Regions from separate parts of the Bradyrhizobium sp. USDA 4451 genome, predicted to be linked through region 1. Evidence: predicted binding sites of a transcription regulator. Region 1 holds the regulator's gene; the other holds the start of a gene.
What was found. Region 1 encodes LexA, which represses DNA repair genes until DNA is damaged. Its sites were predicted from a motif close to TGTTCNNNNTGTGTTCNG; they were not measured.

Region 1 (3,515 bases):
CGTCGACGACAGCTTCAAGCATCACGAGATCGGCCGGATCGACGATGCGGCGTTCTTCGAAAACCTGCGCCGGACGCTCGGCATCGACCTCACGGACGCGCAGTTCCTCGAAGGCTGGAATGCGATCTTCACCGGCGAGATGCCCGATATCGCCCCCCTGCTCGCGGCCGCGGCGAAGCGGATGCCGCTCTATGCGTTCTCCAACACCAATCCGGCCCATGTCGCGCATTTCTCGGTTGTCCACGCCGAGTTGCTGAGCCATTTCCGCACCGTGTTCCTGTCCTCGAGCATCGGCCATCGGAAACCCGACGCCGCGGCCTACGATCATGTGGTAAAAGCCATCGGCGTGCCGGCGTCGCGGATCCTGTTCTTCGACGACCTGGCCGCCAATATCGAAGGCGCGCGGGCGCGCGGCCTTCATGCCGTCCACGTGACATCGACGGATGACGTGGCAAGGGCGCTGACCGCGCTCGGTATTTGAACCCTGGACTTGAGGAGCTCCGAGCGTGGCCCTGATGCCGGTTGCCGATGCCCTGTCCGCCGTCCTGGCCGGCGCCGAACCGCTGCCGGAGGAAATGGTCGCGCTCGATGCCGCCTATCACCGCACCCTGGCACGCGACCTCGCCGCGCGGCGCACTCAGCCGCCGCAGCCGATGTCGGCGATGGACGGCTATGCGGTGCGCGCCGCCGATGCGGCTGACCTGAAGGCGCGACTCAAGGTGATCGGCGAAGTCGCCGCCGGCCGGCCGTTCGAGCGCACGGTCGGTGCAGGCGAAGCGGTGCGGATCTTCACCGGCGGCGTGATCCCCGACGGCGCCGACGCCGTCATCATCCAGGAAGACACCGCCGTCGACGGCGACCACATCACGATCAGCGAGGCTGCCGCCGTCGGACGGCACATCCGCCCCGCGGGGGTCGACTTCCGCGAGGGTGACGTTCTGCTCGCCGCCGGCAGCCGCCTCTCCGACCGCGCGCTGTCGCTGGCCGCCGCCATGAACCATCCGGAACTCGCCGTGCGCCGCCGGCCGAAGGTCGCGGTGCTGGCGACCGGCGACGAGCTGGTGATGCCGGGCTCGCAGCCCGGACCCGGCCAGATCGTCTATTCCAACGGCTATGCGCTGCGGGCGCTGGCGCGTGCCGAAGGCGCTGAGACCATCGATCTCGGGATTGCCGCCGATACGGTTGAGGCCACCACGGCCGGCATCCGCCGGGCCCGCGACACCGGAGCCGACATCCTGATCACGACCGGCGGCGCCTCGGTCGGTGACCACGACCTGGTCAAGCAGTCGCTGGAGGCCGAGGGCGTCGCGATGGCGTTCTGGCGGATCGCGATGCGGCCCGGCAAGCCGATGATGCATGGCCGGCTCGAGGCGATGCGGGTGATCGGCCTGCCCGGCAATCCGGTGTCGTCCTACGTCTGCGCCTTCCTGTTTCTGGTGCCGTTGATTCGGGCGCTGAGCGGCCGAAAAGCGATTCATCATCGCCGCGCGACCGCTTTGCTCGGCCGCGACCTCGCTGCCAACGACCAGCGCGAGGACTATCTGCGCGCGCGTCTCGAGACGCGCGACGACGGCACGCTGATCGCAACGCCCGTGATGCAGCAGGATTCTTCGCTGCTCGGGAATCTCGCTGCGGCACGCGCACTTCTCGTGCGTCCGCCGTTTGCGCCGGCCGCCGTCGCCGGCAGCGAATGCGAGATCCTGATGCTGCCCGAATAGGGTTTTCTCACCGCGGCGATTGTGCGCCGCCGGGCGTGTTCACCGGAAATTAAGTGGTTGCGGAACACATATCGAACATATAGTGTCCGTTCATGATTTGTTTCGAGTACTGGTGTCTACAATCGGGAGGCCGCCCAGGAGCGCTTGCAGCAAGCACCATGCTCCCTTGGTCAGGCCCGGTCTGCAGATCCCACCGAAGAGTCTCGGAATCGAACGACGCTATCAACCGGGGGAATACTCGAGATGCTCACGCGCAAACAGTACGAACTTCTGCGTTTCATCAATGAACGTCTGAAAGAGGCCGGCGTCCCGCCCTCCTTCGACGAGATGAAGGATGCGCTCGACCTGCGCTCGAAGTCCGGTATCCACCGCCTGATCACTGCGCTGGAGGAGCGCGGCTTCATCCGCCGCCTGCCCAACCGCGCCCGCGCCATCGAAGTCATCAAGCTGCCCGAGCTGTCGGCCGGTGGCGGCAACGGCCGCCGCGGCTTCACCCCGAGCGTCATCGAAGGCACCCTCGGCAAGCGCACCTCTACGCCGCCGATCGCCGAGGATGACGGCAATCGACCGGTCGCGGTCCCGGTCATGGGCCGGATCGCTGCCGGTACGCCGATCGAGGCGCTGCAGACCCGCAGCCACACCATCAGCGTGCCGCCCGACATGCTCGGCTCCGGCGAGCATTATGCGCTGGAGGTGCGCGGCGACTCGATGGTCGATGCCGGCATTCTCGACGGCGACATGGCGCTGATCCAGCGCAACGACGTCGCCAACACCGGCGACATCGTGGTGGCGCTGATCGACGAGGAGGAAGCGACCCTGAAGCGCTTCCGCCGCCGCGGCGCTTCGATCGCGCTGGAGCCGGCCAACACCGCCTATGAAGTGCGCATCCTGCCGCCGAACCGGGTCCGCATCCAGGGCAAGCTGATCGGGCTCTATCGCAAGTACTGAATTGCAAATAGTTGCGGCGGCGAGGCAAATACTTGCGGCGGCGAGGAACGAGCGACAGATCGGATCGTTCCTTGGAAGATAGCGCGGCATGCGGCCTGCTCGATGCGCTCCGATACCTCTCACGCAGTGTCGCGTGTTTGTGATTGAGGCGGTCTCGGGCGAGTCGTACAATCGCCCAGAAACGAGCTGACACTCGTTCGCTATCGTCCACTCTGGTAGAGGCCCTATGCCTCAAGGAGAGGCACGGGTCGCTACCTCCATTTGAGGAGCCATCCGATGTGTGACTATAGTCTGCACGCCGTGGCATCGCGCCCCGCCATTGTCGGAGAGACGCTGATCACCACGACCTTCCGCGGCACGTCGACCCGCGGCTTTGCGTCGGAGAACGATCCGACTGTCGCGGTCTGCATGCTGCCGGGCACCGAGCTCGCTTTCGCCGAGAACGTTCGCTACGACAGCCGCTGGATCTGGACCAAGACGCTGAATTTCCGCGTCGGCGTGTTCAACGAAGTCGAGCCCGACGTGCCGGATCGCCATCATGATGCGGTCGAATTCCCCGACGGCAGCCATGTGCTAGTGACCCAGCTCGTCGAGGGACAGCGCGTCAGCGTGCTGCAATTGCCGGCACTGCATCCGCCGGTCGCGCAGAAGCCGAAGGTTGTGGAGCGGCGGCCCTCCGCATTTGCGTCGCTGTTTTTGGGTTGAACGCATCGTCGCCGCAGGATGACCCGGCGGCGAGTGACCGAAACGATTTCGAGCGACCCCGGACGTCGGGTTCCGGGGCGCGGCAGGAGATTTGCGTCGGCGGCCGCCTTGGCGCATCATCTGGCGCAGAGGACGTGCACTCAC
Region 2 (3,515 bases), 300 kb from region 1:
GGTCGCGGAGCCTCTTGAGGGTGTCGAGCAGGCGGGCATTGTCGCGCTGGTGCAGGCCGATCGACGGCTCGTCCAGCACGTAGAGCACGCCTGTCAGCCCCGAGCCGATCTGCGAGGCGAGGCGGATGCGCTGGCTCTCGCCGCCGGACAGTGTGCCGGACGAGCGCGACAGCGTCAGGTAATTCAGCCCGACGTCGAGCAGGAAGGTCAGGCGCTCGCGGATCTCCTTCAGGATGCGGGCGGCGATCTCGTTCTGCTGCGCGTTGAGCGCCTCCGGCACGGTCTCGAACCATTCGCCGGCGCGCTTGACCGAGAGCTCGGAGATCTCGCCGATATGCTTGCCGCCGATCTTGACGCACAGCGCCTCCGGCTTCAGCCGGTAGCCGTGGCAGCCTTCGCAGGGCACGTCGGAGAAATACTTGCCGAGCTCCTCGCGCGCCCATTCGCTCTCGGTCTCGCGATAGCGGCGGTCGATGTTGGTGACGACGCCCTCGAACGGCTTCTTGGTGTCGTAGGAGCGGACGCCGTCCTCATAGGAGAACTTGATCTCGTCGTCGCCGGAGCCGTGCAGCAGCGCGTTCTGGACCTTCTTGGTCAGGTCCTTCCATTTGGTATCGAGCGTGAACTTGTAGTGCTTGCCGAGCGCGGTCAGGGTCTGGATGTAATAGGGCGACGACGATTTCGCCCACGGCGCGATCGCGCCCTTGCGCAGGGTCAGCTCCTTGTCGGGGATGACCAGGTCCTCGTCGATGTGCTGCTCGACGCCGAGGCCGCCGCAGGCCGGACACGCGCCGTAGGGGTTGTTGAACGAGAACAGGCGCGGCTCGATCTCGGGGATCGTGAAGCCGGAGACCGGGCAGGCGAATTTTTCCGAGAACAGGATGCGCTCGGGCCCGCTCTTGTCGTGGATTTTCGCGGTCTTCTTCTTGTCTTCTTTCTTCTCGTCCTGCGCGGCCGCCGCGGGCGCGTCGGCATATTCGATCACCGCAAGACCCTCGGCGAGCTTCAGTGCGGTCTCAAAACTTTCCGCGAGGCGTTGGGCGAGGTCGGGGCGCACCACGATGCGGTCGACCACGACGTCGATGTCGTGCGGGAATTTCTTGTCGAGGCTAGGGGCTTCCGACAGCTCGTAGAAGGTGCCGTCGATCTTGACACGCTGAAAGCCCTTCTTGAGATATTCGGCGAGCTCCTTCTTGTACTCGCCCTTGCGGCCGCGCACGACCGGCGCCAGCAGATAGAGGCGGGTGCCCTCGGGGAGCGCCAGCACGCGGTCGACCATCTGCGAGACGATCTGGCTCTCGATCGGCAGGCCGGTGGCGGGCGAATAGGGCACGCCGACGCGCGCCCAGAGCAGGCGCATGTAGTCGTAGATCTCGGTGACGGTGCCGACGGTGGAGCGCGGGTTCTTCGACGTGGTCTTCTGCTCGATCGAGATCGCCGGCGACAGGCCGTCGATCTGGTCGACATCCGGCTTCTGCATCATCTCCAGGAATTGCCGCGCATAGGCCGACAGCGACTCGACGTAGCGGCGCTGGCCCTCGGCGTAGATGGTGTCGAATGCGAGCGAGGATTTGCCGGAGCCGGACAGGCCGGTGAACACCACGAGCTTGTCGCGCGGAATCTCGACGTCGATGTTCTTCAGATTGTGTTCGCGCGCGCCGCGGATCGTGATGGCGCGCGATGAGGAGCCCGCGTTCTGTTGGCGCTTCGCCTTCAGCACTTCATCCATAGCGACAGTTCCGGGCGCATGATCGGGCGCCTTTTGGGCGCGCATCGCCGGTGATGCCGGGAGCTTGCGCCGATGGGTGTGAAGACTGGAACGTAGGAAGAACGGCCGGCAATTTCCAGTGCTGAATAGCGGCCATCAACGGATAGTTTGCCGGATGGCAGCAGCCGGCAGCAGGATGGGTTCCGAAATGCAAAAAGGCCGGCGCGAGGCCGGCCTTTCGGTGCGATCCGATGCTGGATCCGCCTGGTCCGTTGCCTAGAGCGCAATGAGATTGGATCGAATTGTCATCGCGCTTTAGGTCTTTGTTTGAGCATGATCTTTCCGGAAAACCGCTTCGCACTTTTCCGGATCATGCTTTAGTACTTGGCGACGATCGGGCCGCCGAAGTGGTAGTTCACGCCGAACTGCACGCTGTGCAGGTTGAGGTCGCCGGAGGCAACGCCAAAGTAGGTCTCGCTGCCGAGGCTGCGATACAGGTACTCGCCCTTGATCGACCACTGCGGGGCGATGAACGCCTCGATGCCGGCGCCGACGGTCCAGCCGGAGTGGAAGTTGCTCTGCGAGACGGTGGCGCCGAGCGCGGTGACGCTGATCTCGTTGTCGACCCAGGCATAGCCGCCGGTGCCGTAGAACAGCACCTTGTCGACCGCGAAGCCGAAGCGGCCGCGCACGGTGCCGAGCGCGTCGATCTTGCTCTTCGCGGTGACGCCGAGCGCGCTGACCGACGCATCGACGTCAGCCCAGGCGCCGTCGGCCTCGAGGCCGTACACGATGTTGCCGGCCTGCCAGTTGTAGCCGATCGTGCCGCCGCCGAAGCCGCCTTCCATCTTCGGATTGCCGGAGTTCTCGCTGGCGTAGCCGCCGAAGCCGCCGATGTAGAAGCCGGTCCAGTTGGTGATCGCGACCGGCGGCGGAGCCTTGACGTAGGGGCCGCGCGCGGCGAGATCGGCGGCCATTGCCGGTGCAATTGCGCTGAGGGCAAACATGCCGGCCGAGGCCAGCAAAACATTCCTGATTTTCAAAGTCCAAATTCCCGTTTTTCTTGCCACATTTTCTTGTTGTCCCCTTCAAACATTGAAGGGAGCGTCACGGCAGTGTCGCGTGACGATCACGTGTTTCTACATAGAAATCTCGGAAGTTGTGTATCCGTGAAACCACAATGCACGGAAAACGGCCGCGCCGTGTGCTTGCGCAACGAAAAGGCCGGCGCGAGGCCGGCCGTTATTTTGATGTGAAGGCGCGCGTCGCGCGATCAACCGCAGCAGGCTCAGTATTTCGCTGCTACGACCGGGCTTGCGGCGTTGAAATGGTAATTGATGCCGAGCTTGACGGTGTGGAAGGTGTCTTTCCACTCCGAGCGATCGTTGAGCGCGGGCGTGTACTGGATCGGCGCAACCTTGCCGAGATCGATGTAGTTGTACTCGAGCTTGGCCGACCAGTTCGCGGCGAACATGTATTCGACGCCGGCGCCGAGGGTCCAGCCCCAGCGGGTGTCGCTGGCCGAGGCCGAGGGCGGTGCGAGCCCGGCATTGTAGCGATGCAGGATGTCGCCGACCGCAGCGCCGCCGCTGACGAACCACAGCGTGGCGCCATCGGCGTAACCGAGCCGGCCCTTGATGTCGCCGAAGCTGCGCAGCTCGGTGTAGTAGGTGTCGAGCACGCTTGGCGGCCCGACATTGATCACGCCGGAGCGGCCGGTGATGGAGGCCCAGTGGTAGGCGCTCTCGATGCCGAACACGGCAGGGCCGGCCTGGACGTTGTAGCCGATCACGCCGCCGATGAAGCC

Region 2: a site for LexA is predicted at 1,816-1,833, ahead of uvrA (excinuclease ABC subunit UvrA). Genes of this name have one in related genera too.

What each region holds. Positions count from the first base shown of each region.
Region 1 is NZ_JBTRCH010000001.1:5,936,509-5,940,023, forward strand. It holds gene ACVMB0_RS27380 (HAD family hydrolase) at 1-481, shown strand, start outside; gene ACVMB0_RS27385 (molybdopterin molybdotransferase MoeA) at 507-1,718, shown strand; gene lexA (transcriptional repressor LexA) at 1,962-2,666, shown strand; gene ACVMB0_RS27395 (hypothetical protein) at 2,943-3,371, shown strand.
Region 2 is NZ_JBTRCH010000001.1:5,638,637-5,642,151, forward strand. It holds gene uvrA (excinuclease ABC subunit UvrA) at 1-1,729, opposite strand, end outside; gene ACVMB0_RS25965 (outer membrane protein) at 2,086-2,745, opposite strand; gene ACVMB0_RS25970 (outer membrane protein) at 2,997-3,515, opposite strand, start outside.